One region of the Vibrio sp. DNB22_10_4 genome, then DNA from elsewhere that is predicted to be linked to it. Evidence: predicted binding sites of a transcription regulator. Region 1 holds the regulator's gene; the other holds the start of a gene.
What was found. Region 1 encodes CRP, which controls carbon source genes, mostly activating them, when cyclic AMP is high. Its sites were predicted from a motif close to TGTGANNNNNNTCACA; they were not measured.

Region 1 (4,432 bases):
CGCGTTTCAGTCACTGTCACCATACGACAATAATATTATCTGGGAAGGTCAATCCGCGACGCCAGAGCAAGTAGATCAGGCAGTATCTTCCGCTCGCAAGGCGTTTGTTGAGTGGAAAAAAAGACCGTTTGCGGAACGTGAGGCTATTGTGCTGGCGTTTGCCGACAAGGTTAAAGAACGTAGTGAAGAGATTGCTATTGCGATTGCCAAAGAAACGGGCAAGCCGTTATGGGAAACCCGCACTGAAGCCGGCGCGATGGCCGGTAAAATTGCCATTTCGATACGTGCTTACCATCAACGCACTGGTGAGAACCAACGCAAAGCAGCTGGAAACCAAATCGTCCTCCGTCACAGGCCACTTGGTGTTATGGCAGTGTTTGGTCCTTATAACTTTCCGGGACACTTGCCAAATGGCCATATCGTGCCAGCGCTGTTGGCAGGGAACACAGTGGTCTTTAAACCCTCAGAGCAAACTCCACTAGTCGGCGAACTTGCAATGAAAATCTGGGAGGAAGTGGGACTGCCTGCCGGTGTTATTAACCTTGTTCAAGGTGGTAAAGAGACGGGTATCGCTCTTGCTGATTCGAAAGGCATTGATGGCGTGCTGTTTACTGGTAGCGCCAACACAGGGCATATCCTGCATCGTCAATTTGCTGGTCAGCCTGGCAAGATGCTGGCGCTCGAGATGGGCGGTAACAATCCGCTTGTCGTCAGTGAAGCGTTTGGTGATGTTGATGCGGCGGTGTACACCATTTTGCAATCGGCCTACATCAGTGCTGGACAGCGTTGTACCTGCGCACGACGCCTTTATGTGCCATTTGGTGAAAAAGGTGATCAACTAGTAGAAAGCCTAGTGTCTGCTATTAATAAGATCCGTATCGATGAGCCGTTTGCACAGCCTGCGCCATTTATGGGCCCGCAGATCTCAGAGCAGGCCGCTGACCATATTATTGCAGCGCAAGCTGAGTTGGTGAAGCTAGGCGGTAAGAGCCTAGTAGAAGCAAAACGCTTGAAAGCCGCCTTCGTGACGCCAGCACTGTTAGATGCCACTGATATCGATGAGCTTCCTGATGAAGAGTACTTTGGGCCGCTGCTACAACTGGTGCGCTACGAAACTCTTGAACAAGCGGTAGAGCTGGCCAACGATACCCGATTTGGTTTGTCGGCAGGGCTTATCTCAGAGCGTGATGAGGAGTGGCAATATTTCACAGACCACATCCGAGCAGGCATTGTAAACCGCAACCGTCAGCTTACAGGAGCCAGTGGTGATGCGCCGTTTGGCGGTCCGGGCGCGTCTGGCAACCTTCGTCCAAGTGCGTTTTATGCAGCAGATTACTGCGCTTACCCTATGGCATCAATGGAGGGCGATAACACCGTTCTTCCTGCGACTTTAAGCCCTGGCATCGAACTATAAGGAGCGTGCTATGACTGTTGACGCGTTATTTGGCCACTTGTGGCAAGACTATATCACTCGCTTGTGCCCATCGGCACATAAGGTGCACGACTTGCTTAGAGAAGATGAGTCGCTTATCAATGACCATATTGCGCTGCGAACCTTTAATGTCGCGCCACTGGGTATCGACACACTAGCTAAGCCGTTTCTAGATCTTGGTTACGAGGTCAGTGGCCATTACGACTTTGAAGCCAAAAAGCTGACTGCGATACACCTAGAACATAGCGATGCTTTGCTTCCTAAGGTGTTTATCAGCGAGTTGCGAGTAGAAGAGTGCTCTCAATCGCTTCAAGATATCGTGGCTAAGTTAGTGGCACAGGTGGACAGCCCTAAGCTTTCCTCTGCTGAGTTCTTATATGGTGGCCGTTTGTGGGACTTAAGCTATCAAGACTTCCAAATGTTGGCACAAGAAAGTGAGTATGCCTCATGGCTTGCTGCTCACGGTTATGGCGCCAATCACTTCACGGTGAGCGTGAATCAGCTTGACTGCTTTGCCGAAGTAGTTGAGGTCAATCAGCACCTTCGTGATGCTGGGTTTGCGATTAATGAATCGGGCGGGGAAGTGAAAGGCTCACCAGAGGTGCTGCTAGAGCAATCCTCGACCATGGCAGACAAAGTGTCCGTGGCATTTACTGATGGTGATCAGTTGATTCCAGGTGGCTTCTATGAGTTTGCTAAACGTTACCAGCTAGCCGATGGCAGTTTTTACCAAGGTTTTGTTGCTGCATCGGCAGATAAAATCTTTGAAAGTACGCATCAGTAACGATAAACCCTACAGCGCCGTCATTCCTGCGCAGGCAGGAATCTACTAGAGGCTTGGTGCGCGCTTAAAGAAGACCCCTGCCTGCGCAGGGGTGACGACTATTCGGGGTTAGGGTGATATCTCAAGGCCCGTCATTCCTGCGCAGGGGTGACGATAAATTTGAAACAAAAAAGCCACCCGAGGGTGGCTTTTTAAATCTTGTTACGTGCTCTTAGCGAGTACCGTAAACCACGATTGTCTTACCGTGGGCAGAAATTAGGTTCTGCTCTTCTAGCATCTTAAGAATACGACCTACTGTCTCGCGAGAACAACCAACGATTTGGCCAATCTCTTGACGAGTGATCTTGATTTGCATGCCGTCTGGGTGAGTCATTGCATCAGGTTGTTTCGCTAGGTTAAGTAGCGTCTGTGCAATACGACCCGTTACGTCTAGGAATGCTAGGTCACCTACTTTTTGGCTAGTCACTTGTAGACGACTTGCCATCTGAGCAGATAAGCGCATTAGAATGTCTGGGTTAACTTGGATAAGCTGACGGAACTTCTTGAATGAGATTTCCGCAACTTCACAAGGTGATTTTGCTCGTACCCATGCCGTACGTTCTTGGTCCTCTTCGAACAAGCCAAGTTCACCGATGAAGTCACCTTGGTTTAGGTAAGACAAGATCATCTCTTTGCCTTCTTCATCTTTAATCAGTACCGCTACAGAGCCTTTGACGATGTAGTAAAGCGTTTCTGCTTTCTCGCCCGCATGAATAAGCGTGCTCTTTGATGGGTACTTGTGAATGTGGCAGTGTGAAAGGAACCACTCTAACGTTGGGTCGGTTTGAGGTTTACCTAGAACCATATATCTTACTTCCTCTGCAGGGTATGCTTGCTGCTTTCCATATTTGTTAGCAAGCCCGTTGGTTAAGACCTACTAGCATAAAAGCACTTTGAAGATGGCGCAAGCGATCTTCTATTTCCTAGAAATAGTATCCTTTTTTGCGCCGCTTTTCTTGATTTTAATCGTGTCAAAAGCGTATTTATCTATACAAAACTGTGCACATGATCACGATACAAAAAAACAGGCTGATTTGGCTCACATTTCCTAACCTATTTTTCCCGTTTCTATAAGTTGCTGAAGTATTGGTCTGACGATTAGCTCCATCGCAAAACTCATCTTACCGCCCGGCACTACGATGGTGTTGTGACGTGACATGAACGAACCATCAATCATCGCTAGTAAGTACGGGAAGTCGACATTCTTGATACCACGCAAGCGAATCACCACAAAACTCTCATCCAAACTCGGAATGCCTTTCGCATTGAGCGGGTTTGAAGTGTCCACGGTTGGGACGCGCTGGAAGTTAATGTGTGTGCGTGAAAATTGCGGTGTAATGTAGCTTAAGTAGTCGTCCATCGAGCGAACAATTGAGTCAGTGACCGCTTCTCGAGAGTGACCACGATCGCGGGTGTCTCGTACGAATTTTTGGATCCACTCGAGGTTAACGATAGGCACCATGCCGATAAGCAGGTCAACGTGCTGCGCAGCATTGACATCGCCATCTACAACGCCGCCGTGTAGGCCTTCATAAAACAGCACATCGCTATTCTCAGGTAGGTCTTGCCATGGAGTGAAGGTGCCTGGCATTTGATTATAAGGCACGGCCTCATCGAAGGTGTGTAGGTAGCGGCGGAACTGGCCAGTACCATTTTGCCCATAGTTGCGAAAAAACTCTTCAAGCGCAGGGAAGTCGTTCGCTTGGGGGCCAAAGTAGCTGATGTGTTTACCTTGATCTTTGGCTTTGCGGATCTCGATGTCCATCTCTGGACGAGTAAAACGGTGAAAGCTATCACCTTCAATAAATGCAGGCTTGACGCTCATCATGTTGAACATCTTGCGAAATGCTTCTGACGTTGTGGTGGTTCCAGCTCCAGAGGAGCCCGTTACAGCAATGATCGGGTGTTTTGCTGACATGACACTTCCTGTGTATTTGTAATTGTCGTTATAAATTTGCTAACTCACATAAGGAGTTAGACCTTGTAGGCCAATTTCAGTTCAATAGCCTTTCAATATAGCAGCTACTTGCGCAGCTACCGAAAAATTACAGCGAGCGACGCGATTTAATGTCGACGGTTTCGTGCAGTTCAGAGAAAACGATGACGGCCTCACCGCTTTCGAGCTGGCTACGAACATGGCGAACTTTATCATCTAGCGATATTTCCGACTCACCATA
Region 2 (4,432 bases), on a different contig from region 1:
ACTGGATCCAGCACTTCTTTCTTGTGCTTTTTCTCGGCAGATTTTAGTAGTGATTCATCATTTGTCGTGTCGTAGCCTAAAGACGCAAGCAGACGAAGAATGGTTTCGTCCTCAACTTTGGCTGCATCGCCCCACGCACTTACGTAGCTGTCGGCTATTCTTGCCATCTCAGCAACTTGTTTTAATGCTGTTTGTTCTGTCATCGCTCTCTCCGAAGGACTTCTCTTAACCTTCAAATCGGTAGGGTTATTATTAATTCAAGTAAAAACCAAGGTACCTTTCGGTACCTTGGTTAAATTTGTTAGCGTGAAACTGATTCAAGCTTCCAAATGTTATTCACGTAATCGCGAATCGAACGGTCTGAGCTGAACTTGCCAACTAGCGCCGTGTTTAGAATCGCTTTCTTCGCCCAACCCGCTTGGTCACGGTATTGCGCGTCCATGTCTTCATGCGCCTTCACGTAAGATGCGAAGTCAGCAAGACATAAGTACGGGTCACCACCATCTAGTAGGCTGTCGTATGTTGCACGTAGTAGACCTGGTTGACCTGGAGTAAACTCTTCACCTAGCAGTAGGTCTAGAGATGCCTTCAGTAGTGGGTCAGCGTTGTAGAAGTCGTAAGGGTTGTAACCTGCCGCTTGCGTGCGTTTCACACCATCAACCTCTAGACCGAAGATGTAGATGTTCTCGTCACCGACTTCTTCACGGATCTCAACGTTAGCACCGTCCATCGTACCGATAGTTAGTGCGCCGTTAAGAGCCATCTTCATGTTACCTGTACCTGATGCTTCTTTACCTGCCATAGAAATTTGCTGAGAAACGTCAGCAGCTGGAATCAACATTTCAGCCATACTTACACGGTAGTCAGGAATGAATACCACTTTCAGCTTACCGCCTAGGCGTGGGTCGTTGTTTACTTTCTCAGCAACCTTGTTAATCGCAAAGATGATCTCTTTCGCTAAGTGGTAACCCGGTGCAGCTTTAGAGCCGAAGAATACAACGCGTGGCGTCATATCAAATGTTGGGTCATTCAATAAACGGTGATACAGAGACAACACGTGTAGCAAATCAAGCTGCTGGCGCTTGTACTCGTGTAGGCGCTTGATCATCACATCAAAGATAGCATTCGTATCTAGCTCGATACCCATGTTCGCTTTAACCCAGTCAGCTAGACGCTGTTTGTTCTGCTTCTTAACAGCCATGTAGTCTTTCTGGAACTTAGCGTCATCAGCGAATTTCGCGATACCTTCCAGCTGCTCAAGCTTAGCTGGCCACTCAGAACCAATCTTCTCAGTGATAAGAGCCGATAGACCTGGGTTACAGAATTTCAACCAACGACGTGGTGTCACACCGTTCGTTACATTATGTAGACGAGTTGGGTACATCTCGTGGAATTCAGGGAACAGATCTGTTTTCACTAGCTGAGAGTGAAGTGCTGCTACACCGTTCACTGCGTATGAACCGATAACACATAGGTTAGCCATACGAACCATGCGGTGGAAACCTTCTTGGATGATAGAAAGCTTCGCTTGTTTCTCACCATCACCAGGCCACATTGCACGTACTTCTTGTAGGAAGCGGTGGTTGATTTCAAAGATGATTTCCATGTGACGTGGAAGTAGACGCTGGATTAGCGACTCAGACCAAGTCTCTAGTGCTTCTGGAAGTAGAGTGTGGTTTGTGTATGCGAAAGTCTTAGAAGAAATCGCCCACGCCTCATCCCAGCTCAAACCTTTCTCATCTAGAAGGATGCGCATCAGTTCAGGGATAGCAATGGTTGGGTGCGTATCGTTAAGCTGAATGGTTTCTTGCTTAGGAAGATCCGCTAGCGTGTAACCTGCTGCTTCGTGACGACGTAGGATGTCACGTACAGACGCCGCTGAGTGGAAGTACTGCTGCATTAGACGCAGAGTCTTACCTTTCTCGTGGTTATCGTTCGGGTATAGAACCTTAGTGATGTTACCCGCATCGATTAGCGCGTGCTGTGCTTCGAAGTAATCACCATTGTTGAAGCTCTCTAGAGAGAATGGAGCAATTGCCTGACATTCCCAAAGACGCAGTGGGTAAACTGTATCTGACTCGTAACCAACAATTGGAAGATCCCAAGGCATTGCTTTTACAGACATACCAGGAACCCATTGACGTACTTCTTTGCCATCAACGTTTACAACTTCAACGTGACCAAAGAAACCAATCTCTTGTGCAAGCTCTGGACGAGCGACTTCCCACGGGTAGCCTTCAACAGCACGCCATGCATCAGGCGCTTCTTTTTGACGACCATCTTCGAATGACTGCTTGAATAGACCGTATTCGTAGTGAAGACCATAGCCTACAGTTGGGAATTCTTGAGCTGCACATGAATCCATGAAACATGCTGCTAGACGACCTAGACCACCGTTACCAAGTGATGGGTCACGCTCTTCTTCTAGAAGGTCAGTTAGGTTGTGACCTAGTTCAGCCATTGCATCTGTAACTTGCTCGTACAGACCCATGCTGATTAGGTTGTTACCTGTTAGACGACCGATTAGGAATTCTAGAGATAGGTAGTTAACACTTTTCGCGCCCTTGATGCGCTCGTCCGCTTCAGTTTCAAGCAGGTCAAAAGTCGTTAGCTCAGCAAGCGCACGACCCATTGCTAGATACCACTGACGTTCTGTCGCAGTTTCTACTGTCGTTGCATACGTTGCTGATAGGTGTTTTTTAACACTTTCTTGGAAAGAAGCTTTATCAAATTTTTTCTGTTGCGCAGGTTTCATTACGAAATCTCACTTTCAAGTTTTATCCATCTGTCACATATCGTGCATGGTGACGTATCCATAAACATCCTCCTAAGTCCGACTCCCTGGAGGATGAGTGAGGAGGGCGTAGAGGGCGTACTCCCCTCCACTTAGTGATCGATCTCCCATTCCGCTCTCTGATTCGGTTTTTTCAGGTGATTGCGATCACGCCAAGCTCAGTTTTTAATCTAGCCACGAACTAAGAAAGAAATACTATCCGGCGGATAACTAATTACAAAAATTGTTGTGAAGATCACAGTTACCCGCAAAAAAGAATCAAAATTTCCCAAAATTTTGTATACATGGCAGACCAATCTCCCCTACCACATCAAGGATATAGTGACAGAGATCACAAATCCGAGGCGTAGTCGAGGGATTGACCACACAATAATCAAAACCGAGCGCTTGATCAAAAACTGTATAACCTACTGTTTTATATCTTCGAGCTGGCTCAACAAAGCTGTGGTAAACACGCCCTCCACCCCAAGGGCATTGAAAATAATAATCGTAGGAAATAACTCATGTGGATTCCTTCAAAGTTGACTCGACCTGGCCGCTTACACAATGCCATTGTTCGTCCTCGAGTTTTAGACCTGCTTGCACAGGCGCCTTTCTATAAACTGGTATTATTTCGCTCGCCAGCCGGTTACGGCAAAACCACCATGGCCGCTCAATGGCTCTCGGACAAACCTCATGTAGGTTGGTACAGCATTGATGAAAGTGATAATGACCCATTTCGCTTCGTCAACTACCTGCTGCAAGCCATCAACAAAGCCACCAGCAACAGTTGCCCAAATGCGCAAAAGTTGGCAGAGCGCCGACAGTTTTCTTCTTTGCATTCCCTGTTTAGCGAGGTGTTCGCTGAACTAACCAGCTACCACCATGAGTGTTATATCGTTCTGGATGACTACCACCTCATCAGCGACGAAGACATCCATGAAGCAATGCGCTTTTTCCTAAAGCACATGCCAGACAACATTACTTTGGTCGTCACCAGCCGAGGTAACCCACCACTGGGTACAGCGAACCTGCGCGTTCGCGATCTCATGATTGAAATTGGTAACGAGTTGCTTGCCTTCGATACTGAAGAAACCACGCGTTTCTTTAGCCAGCGCCTTGCCAGTGAGATCGATAACGAAACCGCGAATACGCTTCGCACCTATGTGGAAGGCTGGCCATCGGCACTGCAGCTTTTCGCCCTTCAAGCACAACATCAAAAGCGCACACTGGCCCAATCGGTAGAGACTATCTCTCAGTTCAATCACGCACACCTTTGGGACTACCTTGTTGAAGAAGTGTTTGATCTACTTGATAAAGAAACCCGTCATTTCTTAATGCAGTGCTCGGTGCTTGATCACTTCAATGACAACTTAGTCACCGCACTGACCAAACGTGACGACGCACTCAGTATGATCGAGTCACTCAACCGCTTTGGTCTGTTCATCTATCCATTAGAGGGAGAGAACAACTGGTTTAGGTTCCATAACTTATTTGCTGAGTTCTTATCGCACGAACGTAAAGCACGAATTCCACAGCAAGAGAACGACTTGCACCTAGCCGCGGCTAACGCTTGGCTAGAACAGAAAGTCCCTCACCAAGCACTACGCCACGCGCGCCTTGCTAACAACGCAGATTTGGTGGCGAGTATCTTGCTGG

Region 2: ACVA6Q_RS01335 (glycogen/starch/alpha-glucan phosphorylase) is a predicted target of CRP. The motif match lies at 2,931-2,946, and genes of this name have one in related genera.

What each region holds. Positions count from the first base shown of each region.
Region 1 is NZ_JBNNXW010000020.1:10,560-14,991, reverse strand. Features, by position in the region: gene astD (succinylglutamate-semialdehyde dehydrogenase) at 1-1,414, shown strand, start outside; gene ACVA6Q_RS22990 (2-oxoadipate dioxygenase/decarboxylase family protein) at 1,425-2,216, shown strand; gene crp (cAMP-activated global transcriptional regulator CRP) at 2,428-3,060, opposite strand; gene ACVA6Q_RS22980 (phosphoribulokinase) at 3,304-4,173, opposite strand; gene ACVA6Q_RS22975 (YheU family protein) at 4,301-4,432, opposite strand, start outside.
Region 2 is NZ_JBNNXW010000001.1:331,790-336,221, reverse strand. Features, by position in the region: gene malQ (4-alpha-glucanotransferase) at 1-203, opposite strand, end outside; gene ACVA6Q_RS01335 (glycogen/starch/alpha-glucan phosphorylase) at 302-2,755, opposite strand; gene malT (HTH-type transcriptional regulator MalT) at 3,298-4,432, shown strand, end outside.